3 regions of the Eubacterium sp. SB2 genome follow, and region 1 is predicted to be linked to each of the others. Evidence: predicted binding sites of a transcription regulator. Region 1 holds the regulator's gene; each other region holds the start of a gene.
The links. Region 1 encodes HrcA, which represses chaperone genes, less so after heat shock. Its sites were predicted from a motif close to TGTTAGCACTCNNNNNNNNNGAGTGCTAACA; they were not measured.
Positions count from the first base shown of each region.

Region 1 (4,679 bases):
GAGGCGAGCTGGAAAAAGACGCTTACCAAAGCCGCAAGCCTGGATCCGGAGCATATCTCCGCCTACAGCCTGATTATAGAGGAGGGAACCCCTTTTTATGAAAGGTATGGGGAAAATGCCGGACAAGGTCTGCCGGAAGGTCATGCAGCAGAGAATACATCAGATAGCATAGCGCCGCAGCTGCCAGATGAGGACGCAGAAAGAACGATCTACGAAATGACAGCAGAGATTCTGTTAGAGTACGGCTATCAGAGATACGAAATCTCCAACTATGCAAAAGAAGGATATGCCTGCCGCCATAATCTGGGCTACTGGGAGAGAAAAGAATACCTGGGAATCGGTCTGGGCGCCTCCTCTCTTATCGGCAGGAGCAGATATCACAATACAGGGGATATTCGCTCCTATATACAAAAGGTACAGGACCAAACGGACATAAAAGAGGACGTGGAACACCTGTCACTTAGAGACGAGATAGAAGAATTTATGTTTCTTGGATTAAGAGAGACAAAAGGAATTTCAATTTCCGGATTTGAAGAACTCTATAGACAGAGTATATTCGATGTTTATGGGACACAAATAAGAAAATTGATGGATGGCGGGCTGCTGGAAATGTCGGGAGATCGTATCCGGCTGACAGAAAGAGGGATCGATGTCAGTAATTTGGTGTTTTTGGAATTTATGGGGTGATTTTTTTGTGGCTGAGGGGCGCCATCGAGGAGCGAGATGCACCAGCGGCGTACGGGAAGGCTTATGCTGATTTTGGAAGCCTTCCCGTACGCCGCTGGTGCATCTCGCTATCTCAATACAATAACCCCGGCCACTGCTCCTGCGATTATCCATATGAGGGGATGGATATTTTTGAGTGGTTTGACCTGCAGCAGTATGAAGATGACTATTCCGATCAGGATGGCGGGATAGTTGAGTGAGAGGGTTTCTTTGCTGGCGTCGGCGAATGTTATTCGGACAATCTGCCATACGGCGTATCCGATCAGTGCGGCTATCATGGGACGGATCCCGTAGAAGGCGGATTTGACGTATTTGTTTTCGCTGAAGTTGGACATGAATTTGGCTATGATGATTATAATAATGAGGGCAGGACAGACCAGGCCGATGGTTGCAGTAAGCGCTCCGGGGATTCCACCTGCATGAAAGCCTGCATAGGTTGCCATGTTAATACCGATCGGGCCGGGGGTACTTTCACTAATTGCTATCATATTTGCCAGTTCTGTTGTGGTAAACCATGAATATTTTTGGGTCAGTTCCATCAAAAAAGGTACGGTTGCCATTCCTCCGCCAATAGAAAAAAGCCCGATTTTAAAGAATTCTATAAATAAGGTAAGATAGATCATGCTCTTTTTTTCTCCTTCAGTATATTTACAATGATGCCGGTTCCAGCGGCACAGATGACCAGTATAATAGTAGGAATCGGAGAGAATGTGGCGAGTAGAAAACCGGCGAGGAAGATAAGCAGTCCCAGCTTATCACGGATGCCCGATCTGGCCAGCGAGATAACGGTATTGATCATTAGGGCGCAAACCGCAATCCGAATGCCGGCCAGTGCATGCAAAACGGCCGGGATGTCCATAAAACGGCTCAAAATACTGGCTATCAGACAGATAATAATAACAGAAGGGCTTACCATCCCCAAAGTACCAAAAACAGCTCCCGGAACACCAGCCTGTTGATATCCGATATAAGTAGAGGTATTAACCGCAATAATACCCGGAGTACACTGTCCGATAGCATAGATATCCAGAATCTCCTCATCTGTAGCCCATTTCTTTTTCAGCACAACCTCACGCTTTAACATAGGCAGCATAGCCATGCCGCCTCCAAAAGTAAGTCCACCTACACGAAAAAAGGTCACATACAATTCCCATAATTTCTTCATCAGAATCCTCCTATACAAATATAACACTCCGGTACTTCATGCATTTCTTCCTATAGAAAATCATATCATTCTATATATTCTACGACTTTTCATAAAAAGATTCAATCAAACCTATGTAAAATCGGGATTCAGTTGACAGGCTTCAGTCCTGTCGACGGATGGGGACGCTTCATGACAGGGAGGCCGGGGAGGCGCTGGGGCTGTATATGCCGTTGCGATATGCACCCATGCTGCTAAGTGATTCTAGAACACCCGATGCCGGATAGGCGGGTACGCTGAACACATCACGGGAAATCTGATGATTTCCCGCGCTGGGTTCAGCAAAAACTTGATTTGGTGATCAAGTTTTTCCCCGCCTATCCGGCATCGGCTGTTCAAGAATCACTAAGCGCATTCCAGCATTTCGCAACGGCATATACAGCCCCAGCACCTCCCCGGCCTCCCTGTCATAAAGCTGGCTCATCCAATCGGCAGGAAAGCTCGCCAACCGGGTGGGATCCCGGACCAGGGCAGCGGATGTGGATTGGCTATGCGTGTCTTTTCATCTTCAAGATGCGTATTGAATTATTTTGATACCGGAAGCGTATCCCCTTGCTTTTTACACCTACTGGGGACATAAAAGTGCCACCAATTCTATATCCATACGCTGCCCCCGTTTGAGGCCCCTCCTTAGAAACGAGCTTTTTCCTACCGGTTGGATGCGCCAGCTCCATGAAGGGATAGCCGAAAACCTCCCGGAGAACATCCATGTCCTTTCAAAAACGCTCAAAGCGGACCTTAGAAATTCTTGGTGGGAAACAGCCCTGAAAATGGAGAGATTTTTGGATTCCGAATCCAAAAATCAGCTGACCCAGCGCGAGAAATCATCGGATTTCTCGTGATGTGTCAGTGGTGCTCCATTTTCAGGGCTGTTTCCCGCCTAGAATTTCTTAGGTCCGCGGCCGCGTTTTTGAAAGGACATGGATGTTCTCCGGGAGGTTTTCGGCTATCCCTTTATGGAGCGTCCCCATCCGCGCCGAAACTAAAGCTCGTCGCTAAATCCCGATTTTGTATAAAAAATATATAAAGACTGTTGACAAAAATTATCCATGGTGCTATCTTAGTATACGTAAGGTGTTAGCACTCAAAACTAAAGAGTGCTAATAAGCAAAAGGCTGAATCAAAAAGGAGGGTCCGGATATGGCAGCAGTTACTGAAATGACTGACAGGAAGCTAGTGATTTTAAAAGCAATTATCCGGAATTATCTGGAGACGGGCGAACCGGTAGGTTCCAGAACCCTTTCGAAATATACGGAATTGAATCTGAGTTCAGCTACTATTCGAAACGAGATGGCAGATCTGGAGGATCTGGGATACATATTCCAGCCCCACACATCTGCAGGGCGCATTCCTTCAGACAAAGGCTATCGGCTGTATGTGGATATGCTGATGGAGGAGAAAGAGCAGGAGATCACAGAACTGAGGAACACAATGCTTGAAAAGACAGACAAAGTTGACAAGATATTGCAGCAGGCAGCCAAAGTTCTAGCAGCGAATACAAATTATGCGACTATGGTTTCGGCCCCGGTCAACAGCAGGAACACATTGAAGTTTATCCAGCTTTCACAGGTGGATGAAGAACAGATTGTGGCAGTGATCGTGATGGGCGGCAACGTCATCAAGAATAAAATTATTGATGTCGGTGAAACTTTAAGTAGTGAGACTCTGCTGAAGCTGAATATGCTGCTGAATACGACCCTGAACGGGATGTCCATAGAAGAGATTAACCTCGGCCTGATCGCAAGGCTGAAGGAACAGGCTGGGATTCACAGCCAGGTGATCAGTGATGTTCTGGATGCTGTGGCAGAGATCATCCATGTGGATGAGGATATGGAGATTTATACCAGCGGTGCCACGAATATTTTTAAGTATCCGGAGCTTAGCGATAAGCAGAGCGCACAGGAAATTATCAGTGCATTTGAAGAAAAGCAGCAATTGGCCGATCTCGTTACCGAGACACTGGCCAGTGAAGATAATCATGGAATTCAGGTATACATTGGAGATGAAGCACCGGTGAAGACCATGAAAGACTGCAGTGTTGTGACAGCAACCTACGAATTGGGCGAAGGCATGAAGGGTACTATAGGTATCATAGGTCCAAAGCGTATGGATTATGAACATGTCATGAAGACGCTGAAGACTCTGCAGAATGAGTTGGATGCAATTTATTACAAAGACCCAAAAGAATAGGAAGGTGAATAGCTGGTGGAAGAGAAGATGAGCAAAGAAGATATGGTAAGAGAAGCCGTAGAGGAAGCCAAGGCTAAGGCCGCAAAGGAAGCGGAAAAAGAAAGAGACGAAAACCAGTCTGAGTCCGAAGCCGGGCCGGAAGCCTGTGAGGATGTACAGGAAGAAACAGAGTGCACAGACAACGGTGAGGATGCCGAAGAAGCCGAAGAGAATGAAGAACCGGATGCGGCTGAGGATGAAGAAGACAAATCCGGTAAAGAAAAGAAGCGCTTCGGCAGAAAGAATAAAAAAGATAAAAAAGACGAGAAGATCGAAGAACTGACTGACAGGCTTACCCGTCAAATGGCAGAGTTTGATAACTTCCGCAAGCGTACGGAAAAGGAGAAATCCCAGATGTACGAGATAGGTGCGAAAGATATCATAGAAAAGATTCTTCCGGTCGTGGATAATTTTGAACGCGGCCTGGCAGCTGTGCCGGAGGAAGAACAGTCCAATCCTTTTGCAGAGGGAATGGAAAAGATTTATAAACAGCTGATGACTACACTAGAAGAGGTCGGTG
Region 1 is NZ_LN865151.1:522,846-527,524, forward strand. It holds gene hemW (radical SAM family heme chaperone HemW) at 1-687, shown strand, start outside; gene BN1938_RS07210 (chromate transporter) at 795-1,349, opposite strand; gene BN1938_RS07215 (chromate transporter) at 1,346-1,891, opposite strand; gene hrcA (heat-inducible transcriptional repressor HrcA) at 3,071-4,120, shown strand; gene grpE (nucleotide exchange factor GrpE) at 4,136-4,679, shown strand, end outside.

Region 2 (4,679 bases), on a different contig from region 1:
GATAAAATGGCAGACTCCGCAGACACTCAGAAAAAATCTGATGATTTTTTCCGGCGGGTGCTGCGGATTGATACGATGTGGGGCGCTTTAATCTAGATAAGGAGGTTGATCAGGAGGATTTGAGAATTGCGACCTTGTACAAGCTACGCTCCCCTCAATCAGCTCAATCCGCCGCCCTGCGTAATCCTCCCGGTAAAATGGGCATCTTCCGTCTTGATGCGCGCAGCCTGCCGAGAGCGGTCAGTGGAATGGACGGAGGCGTACATCTGTTGGGGCTATGCGGCTTAGAGAGCACGGCTGGAAACACTTACGTAAAAAGAGCGGCCCACTGAGGGATGGGAATTGATTTACCAAATCAATTCCCAGTACAACTTAAACGGGAAAGCATCAAGCTTTCCCGTTGCATGTTGTACGTGCCCTCAGTGGGCCGTTCTTTTTACGTTAGTGTTTCCCCGTAAACGGGTTGCCGCATAGCCCCAACAGATGTACGCCTCCGTCCATTCCACTGACCGCTCTCGGCAGGCGGACCCTACTTCACCAAAGATCCCCTTTCACCCAATTACATCATACCCATTCCGCCGCCTGCTCCTGCCGGCATTGCTGGTGTATCTTCTTTGATTGCAGCCACTACTGATTCTGTTGTCAGCAGTGTGGATGCTACGCTTGTTGCATTCTGTAATGCGCTTCTGGTAACTTTTGCAGGATCCAGGATTCCTTCTTTTACCATGTCTACATACTCTTCTTTGTATGCGTCAAATCCAACTCCTGGTTCGGACTCTCTTACTTTATTAATGATAACTGCTCCTTCAAGACCAGCATTTGATGCAATGTGGTACAGTGGTGACTCCAGAGCCTTCAGAACTACTTTAGCGCCTGTTTTCTCGTCGCCTTCCAGTTCCTCGGCAAGTTTTTCAACTTCTTTCGCTGCGTGAATGTATGCAGAACCGCCGCCTGCGATGATTCCTTCTTCTACTGCAGCTCTTGTTGCGTTCAGAGCATCTTCCATACGGAGTTTTGCTTCCTTCATCTCAGTCTCTGTTGCAGCGCCTACGCGGATAACTGCTACGCCGCCAGCCAGTTTTGCGAGTCTTTCCTGTAATTTTTCTTTGTCAAAATCAGATGTAGTCTCTTCGATTCCCTTCTTGATCTGGGCAATTCTGTCTTCGATTGCCTTCTTGTCTCCGCAACCATCAACAATAACAGTGTTCTCTTTCTGAACTTTAACGGATTTTGCACGTCCCAGCTGATCCAGGGAAGCTTCCTTCAGATCCATTCCCAGTTCTTCTGAAATCACTTGTCCGCCTGTCAGAATCGCAATATCCTGCAGCATTTCTTTTCTTCTGTCACCATAGCCCGGTGCTTTTACTGCTACTACGTTAAATGTTCCGCGCAGTTTATTGACAATCAATGTTGTAAGAGCCTCTCCCTCAATATCTTCCGCAATAATCAGAAGTCTTGCGCCTGACTGTACAACCTGCTCTAAGAGCGGAAGAAGATCCTGAATGCTGGAGATCTTCCTGTCTGTGATCAGGATGTACGGATCTTCCAGATTTGCTTCCATTTTTTCCATATCTGTTGCCATATATGCGGAAATGTATCCACGGTCAAACTGCATACCTTCTACTAAATCCAGTTCGGTAAGCATTGTCTTGGACTCCTCGATCGTGATAACTCCGTCATTGGAAACCTTATCCATAGCGTCTGCTACCATCTGTCCAACTGCATCATCCCCTGATGATACGGCTGCAACCCTGGCAATCTGCTCTTTATCTTTCACTTTGCTGCTCATTTTTGCAATGGCATCTACTGCTACGTCTGTAGCTTTCTTCATTCCTTTACGAAGAATGATCGGATTCGCACCTGCTTCCAGGTTCTTCATTCCTTCGTGTACCATGGACTGTGCAAGTACTGTAGCTGTTGTTGTACCATCTCCGGCTACATCGTTTGTCTTGGACGCCACTTCTTTTATCAGCTGTGCTCCCATGTTTTCAAATCCGTCTTCCAGTTCGATTTCTTTTGCAATCGTTACACCATCGTTTGTAATAAGCGGTGCTCCGAATGATTTGTCAAGTACAACGTTTCTTCCTTTTGGTCCCAATGTTACCCTTACTGTGTCGGCCAGCTTGTTAACACCCTTTTCCAGCGCTGCTCTGGCTTCTGTTCCGTATTTGATTTCCTTTGCCATGTCTGTCACTCCTCTTATTCTAATTAAATTCTTTCTTCAAGTTCATCTGTTAAAACATATTATTTTATAGAAATTAGTCAAGCAATTAAATTAATTTTAACGGACCCCCTACTCAACAATTGCCAAAATGTCGCTCTGTTTTACAATGATATACTCTTCTTTTTCTAACTCTACTTCCGTTCCTGCATATTTGGAGTAGATAACTTTATCGCCGACTTTTACCTGCATTGTCACTTCTTTACCGTCTATATTTCCACCAGGTCCAACTGCAATTACCAATGCCTCCTGCGGCTTTTCTTTTGCCTGACCCGGCAGGACGATACCTGACTTTGTTGTTTCTTCCGCTTCAAATTGTTTTAATACAATCTTGTCACCTAATGGTACTAATTTCATAGTAATTCCTCCTTAATTGATTTTGCTAGTTATTAGCACTCATTTCTTTTGAGTGCTAACCTCATGAATATAAAATAGCACTCTGTTTCCAATTTGTCAACAGAGTTTCTAAAATTTATACATTATTTTGCAGCTTGCGTTACTGTTCACCCCCTACGGGCGTGCACAGTAACGGCATGTGTTACGGTATGCCCTGCGGGATTCTTAGTTTATAAAACTGACTTCTGTTAAATCTTTTGCTTACTTTCGTTTAATCGGCCGTTTTACGCTATCCACAATATAGAATCCATTCTCTATCTTAAAGACAAGCATATTGCCATTCTCACACTGAAAGCGTTCTTTCACTGCTCCAGTACAGTAAAGCAGTTCTTTCTTAGTGGAAATATAGCACTGATATTTGGCATCCAGGGAAATTGCCGTCAAATCATCTTCTTTTAATTGCAAGTATATGTAATCTTCCTCCAAATCATACTTAAAAACCTTGCAATGATGCGTCGCATCGTCAAAAATTACATCTGCCGAAATTACTTTTTCCATCTGTAAGTCTACCGGGTTACCTTCATACATATTTCTCCGCCTCCTAAACGATCTGACTTTCTGCCCTTAACTTCCGGATCATGATTGATTGTTATCATAAGAGAGGGTATCAGCTGCCTGATACCCTCTCCAATTTACTATGCTCAATAATAGATAAATACGTCTGAATATCTACAGACGCTCTTTTTTTATTTTTTCCAGTTCCGTAAACACATAATCATTCAGAACCTTAATATATGTCCCTTTCATGCCGGATGACCTGGACTCTATCACACCTGCACTTTCAAACTTTCTAAGTGCATTGACAATTACGGATCTGGTAATGCCCACACGGTCTGCAATCTTACTTGCTACAAGTATGCCCTCCGTACCATCCAGTTCCTCAAAAATATGAATAATTGCCTCCAGCTCTGAAAAAGAAAGGGTGCTGATCGCAGACTGAACGATGTGTTCTTTTCTCGTCTCCTCCGCGCTCTCTTCATTGACGGAGCGAAGCATCTCCAGCCCTACGACCGCTGTTCCGTACTCACTCAAGATAATGTCATCAATCTCATATACGGAATTCTGTTTGTAAATAAACAAAGTTCCCAGACGCTCTCCTGCTATGTCAATCGGTGTAATAATAGCCTGGTACCCTCTCACCGCTTCCGGCGAAAAACCAAGTGTTTCCAGATTTACGTTCTCTTTGGTAGATAAGATATTAAGCAGACGTTCGTTCAGCATCTCATCGATATGCGCACCGACTGACTCGCCAACGAGTTCCCTAATGCCTTCCACCTGTCCACATTTGCTCACTCCCAATATCTTGCCCTTTTTGCTGACAACAAGGACATTGGAATCCAGAATCTCCGTAAGGACGGCACAAATATCGTTAAAAACCACCTTGCTGGAATTGTTGTTATGAAGCAGCTTATTAATTTTTCTTGTCTTATCCAATAACTGTACGCTCATTGATTTCCTCCAGATTTAATTGTGTATACAACTCGTTCCAATTCGTTCGATATAGTTATGTTATCATACAACTCACGAAATATCAACGTCATTTATCTAATTTTTTTTCAGATTTCGGACATATCCACATTTTTCATCTGCACATACGAGTTTACTGCCTTTTTCTACCATATAATTGCCGCATTCAGGGCACTTTTCCTTGGATGGCTTCTGCCAGGACATAAACTCGCATTCCGGATTATTTTCACAGCCATAATACTTTCTGCCCTTCTTTGTCTTGCGGATTACTACTTCTTTACCGCAGACCGGGCATGGAACGCCAATCTTCTCCAGATATGGTTTTGTATTCTTGCAGTCCGGGAATCCCGGACAAGCCAGGAACTTTCCGTGAGGACCATATTTTACCACCATGTTGCGGCCGCACTCTTCACAGATCACGTCTGTCACTTCGTCTTCGATCTTAACGCTTTCCAGCTCTTTCTCGGCGATCTGCACTGCTTCTTCCAGATCCGGATAGAAGTTACGGATGACCTCTTTCCAAGGCACCTTGCCTTCTTCCACCATATCCAGCAGGCCTTCCATATTGGCAGTGAAGTTCTCGTCCACAATGCTT
Region 2 is NZ_LN865148.1:132,460-137,138, forward strand. It holds gene groL (chaperonin GroEL) at 560-2,185, opposite strand; gene groES (co-chaperone GroES) at 2,294-2,578, opposite strand; gene BN1938_RS00630 (hypothetical protein) at 2,819-3,145, opposite strand; gene codY (GTP-sensing pleiotropic transcriptional regulator CodY) at 3,287-4,066, opposite strand; gene topA (type I DNA topoisomerase) at 4,163-4,679, opposite strand, start outside.
Region 2: a site for HrcA is predicted at 2,609-2,639, ahead of groES (co-chaperone GroES). Genes of this name have one in related genera too.

Region 3 (4,679 bases), on a different contig from region 1:
ATCGTGCAGAGGTTTCTCTGAAAATGCAGATTCCCTGCGAAGGATTTACACTGCAGGTAGAGGGGCGGGCCGACGGAATCATCGAGGACGGGCAGGGCGTCATGATCGATGAAATCAAGGGTGTCCTCAGGGAGCTCCTGCATATTGAGGCCCCCTCCAATGTACATCTGGCACAGGCTAAGTGCTACGCATATATGTATGCCAGGCAGGAGAATCTGCAGAACATCCGTGTGCAGATGACCTACTGCAATCTGGATACGGAAGAGCTGAAGAGATTTATCCGGGAGTTTACCAGGGATGAACTGGAAAAATGGTTTCTGGAGCTGGTCGGTAAGTATGAAAAATGGGCGAAGTTTCAGATCGAATGGAAGTCGGGTCGGAATGCATCGATTAAGAAGATAGAGTTTCCTTTTGAGTACAGAGACGGGCAGAGAGAGATTGTGACTTCAGTCTATAAAACGATACTCAGAAAGAAGAAGTTGTTTATACAGGCCCCGACGGGCGTGGGGAAAACCATGGCGGCCGTCTTTCCGGCGGTGCGGGCCATGGGGGAAGAGCTGGGGGAACGCATTTTTTATCTGACTGCTAAAACAATTACAAGAACCGTGGCAGAACAGGCCTTTCAGACTCTGAAGGGTCAAGGGCTCCTCATGAAGGTGATTACCCTGACCGCAAAGGAAAAGATATGCTTTTGCGAAGAGACAGTCTGTAATCCAGACAACTGCCCTTATGCAAAAGGGCATTATGACAGGGTGAACGATGCCGTGTTTGACTTGATTATGAACGCGGATGATTTGAGCAGAGAGGCAATAGAGAAACAGGCGCAGAAGTACAATGTGTGTCCGTTTGAGATGGCACTCGATGTTTCGGTATGGTCGGATGCCATTATCTGTGATTACAACTACGTTTTTGATCCAAACGCACATTTAAAGCGCTTTTTCTCCGAGGGAAATAAAGGCGGCTATCTGTATCTCATTGATGAGGCACACAATCTGGTTGAACGGGGGCGCGAGATGTACAGCGCCGTTCTATATAAAGAGGATGTGCTTGAGATAAAGCGCCTGGTAAAAAACGAAGATCCTAAGCTGGCGAAAAAACTGGAGGAGTGCAACAAGCAGCTGCTTATGCTGAAAAGAGAGTGTGAGAACTATCAGATTCTGGAAAGTGTTTCCCACATCGCGGTTAAGCTGATGAATGTCATGTCCGGCCTGGAGGAGTATTTGGAGGAAGAACACAGCGAGGAAAAAAGAGAGCAGGTTCTGGATTTTTATTTTCAGGTCAGAGACTTTTTGAATATTCATGATATTTTAGATGAAAACTATGTCATTTATTCGGAGCTTGAACGTGGCGGCCGTTTCCGTGTAAAGCTGCTCTGTGTCAATCCTTCCGTAAATCTGCAGACTTACTTGGAGCAGGGAAACAGTACCATATTTTTTTCCGCCACATTGCTGCCCATCCATTATTATAAAAAGCTGCTCAGCGTGGAGAACGATGATTATGCAATCTATGCAGAATCCTCTTTCCCAAGGGAGAACCGTCTTCTTCTGCTTGGCAACGATGTGAGCACAAAGTACACCATGCGGGGAGCAGACATGTATGAGAAGTTTGCCAGATATATTCTTAATATAGTGGAGGGGAGAAAGGGCAATTATATGGTTTTCTTTCCGTCCTACCGGTTTATGGAGGATGTACAGGAATGTTTTCAGAATATGATGCAGGGGCGCAGCGACATAGAATGTATTGTGCAGTCGCAGTTTATGGGAGAAGAAGCCAGAGAAATCTTTCTGGAGACATTCGAAGAAGAGCGGGAGTGCAGCCTCGTGGGATTCTGCGTGATGGGCGGTATCTTTTCGGAGGGCATTGACCTCACCCAGGACAGGCTTATTGGGGCAGTGATTATCGGAACGGGACTCCCGCAGGTATGCAATGACAGAGAGATATTGAAACAGTATTTTGACAGCAGAAACATGAAGGGGTTTGATTATGCCTATCTTTACCCGGGAATGAACAAAGTACTGCAGTCTGCCGGCAGAGTCATCAGAACGGAGGAGGACCGTGGCGTTATCATACTGCTGGATGAGCGGTTTATGCAGAGACAGTACCGGGAGATATTTCCGCGGGAGTGGGAGGGGTACCAGATCTGCAGGATAGATAACCTTGTGCCAAGGATAGAGGAATTCTGGGGAGGAGAACCATCAGACAGCCTGGTATAATAGTGAGTGAAGGAACTGTTATGGACGCAGTCCGGCTCAGCGGAACAAAGTGGGCAGGCCCACCTCAATTCCTCAGCCCCTCACTCATGAGGAGCTTGTATACTTTAGCACCGCCTCAATGCGCTTTGCGGCTATATATCATAAAAAAGCAGGAAGCACCGGGCTCCCTGCTTTTTTACGTATATACATTTTCAAAAGTCAGACGATTTATAGCTTCACATAGAGGGTTTACTTAAAGCTAATCAATAGTAATGTATTTAGGTTTTTCTTCGATTGCCTTTGGAGCCTCTTTGGGGACGCACAGGCATAAAACGCCGTCTTTAAATGATGCTTTAATGTCGTCCTGTTTTAATTGGTCACCAACATAGAATCTGCGGTTGCATGACCCGGTATAGCGCTCTTTGCGGATGCAGTTGCCTTTTTCGTCTTTTTCCTCCTGGCTTTCTTCGTGAGTGGCGGTAATTGTGAGATATCCGTCTTTCAGGTCAGCTTTGATGTCTTCTTTATTGTAGCCAGGAAGCTCCATTTCTACGAGGTAGTTATTGTCTTTCTCATGAATGTCTGTCTTCATGATCTGTGATGAAGAGTTGTCAAAAGGTCTTTCAAAAAATGGGTCTTTAAAGAAATCATTAAAAAAACTTCTGTTTGATAATAACATAGTTCATACCTCCTAAAAATCAATTTGTTATCTTTGTTCTACATGTAATATATCACATGATTATTAGCACTGTCAATAGGTGAGTGCTAATTTTATAATTTCTTAATAATTTCCATCCCTACATACTACAAAAACCAGATATTAGTCCGCAAGATTCAGCCTTGCGGACGGATAGAGGCCCCTACAAATTAATCAACGCACCTCACTCCGTCCCTTATCGTAATGATATGGCCGCTGCGTTCTGCCGCTTCAGCGGAATGTGTGACCATGATGATAGTCTGGCCGGTATGTTTATTGATGGAATGCAGTAATTCCATGATTTCACCACCTGTTTTGCTGTCCAAATTCCCGGTGGGTTCGTCCGCAAACAATATCTCGGGATTTCCAATAAGAGCCCGCGCGATTGCTACACGCTGCTGCTGGCCCCCGGATAACTCTCTGGGTGTATGTTTTTTCCTTTCTGTCAGCCCGACAGTTTCAATGATTTCATCCAGCCGGCTTCTGTAATCTTTCATCTTTTTTCCATCTAACAGCAGAGGCAGCATGACGTTTTCCTCTACATTTAAGTTGGGGATGAGATTATAAAATTGGAATACAAATCCGATTTTACGACGGCGTATGATACTCATTTTATGGTCGTCAAATTTTGAAATGTCTGTCCCGTCCATATATACGGAGCCGCTGCTTGGCACATCAAGACCGCCCAGGATGTAGAGTAATGTGCTTTTTCCAGAGCCGGAAGGACCCATAATGGAGACGAAGTCCCCTTTCCTGACTTTTAGGGATATATTTTTTAGAATCCGTGTTGGTGTGTCGCCTATATAAAAGTCTTTGATTATATTTCTGCCTTCAATGGCGGTATCGTTGATCATTGTCCTCATCTGTCAGATCTCCTTTTATTCAAATTTGATTTCTTCTACTAATTTCATTTTACGGGTTTTTATAATAGGAACGACGGAACTTACTAAAGTTACGGCTATTCCCATAGCCCCGGCTGATAGAAATGTTACAATATCCAGCTCCGGCTGCATGGAAATCCTGGGGCCTGCCACTAGAAATATTGTTTTTATTTCCAGATAGGAGACCAGTATAGCAATTAAGGCCCCAATCATTCCGGTTGTGCAGCTCTCAATTACCATCATTTTTGTGTTTTGTTTGTTGCTTAATCCGACGGACTTATACATGGCAATGGTCCGTCGCCTTTGTATATAGTTGATCAGCAGATTATTAATGTTACCGACTGCTGCCAGCAGCAGTATGAAGTAAGTCATACTCTGCATGGGTCTCAGAAACGCACCGACGGTGGTATGAGCGTCAGAATTGAACTCCTCTACGGTTCTGCTCCAGTTTTGGGTATTGCCAAACAGGCTGCGGATCTGAACCATGACCGCATTTGGATCCGCGGCGGTATAAGCCAGAAAATGGAAGGCGGACGGGTGAAAATCGGAAATGGCATAGCGGGAAGGAATAATGGCCTCCACATCGGTTGCCCTTGATTTAAAACTTCCTGCGACGAGATAGGAATAGTCCCCGCCGCTGTCTGATAAGGTTAGATGATCTCCAACGGCATATCCGGTACGGGTTAAACAGTCCTCGCTTAATAGGATGGAGCGCTGCGTTTCAAAATCTTCGATGGCCTGCTCTTTCATTTTGTGTTTGGTGTAGTTGAGATTGAACATGGAGTTATACCAGTTTAAATGATCGGTGGCCTCCAAACGCGTAAATGTGATGTCCCCGCTTCTTATTTGATTATTGAAAACATAAAGAGGCAGCACCTTATCGATTCCATCTATCTCTTTTACTGTTTC
Region 3 is NZ_LN865153.1:1,567,566-1,572,244, forward strand. It holds gene BN1938_RS19315 (ATP-dependent DNA helicase) at 1-2,213, shown strand, start outside; gene BN1938_RS19320 (Hsp20/alpha crystallin family protein) at 2,452-2,871, opposite strand; gene BN1938_RS19325 (ABC transporter ATP-binding protein) at 3,060-3,752, opposite strand; gene BN1938_RS19330 (ABC transporter permease) at 3,768-4,679, opposite strand, start outside.
Region 3: a site for HrcA is predicted at 2,933-2,963, ahead of BN1938_RS19320 (Hsp20/alpha crystallin family protein). Genes of this name have one in related genera too.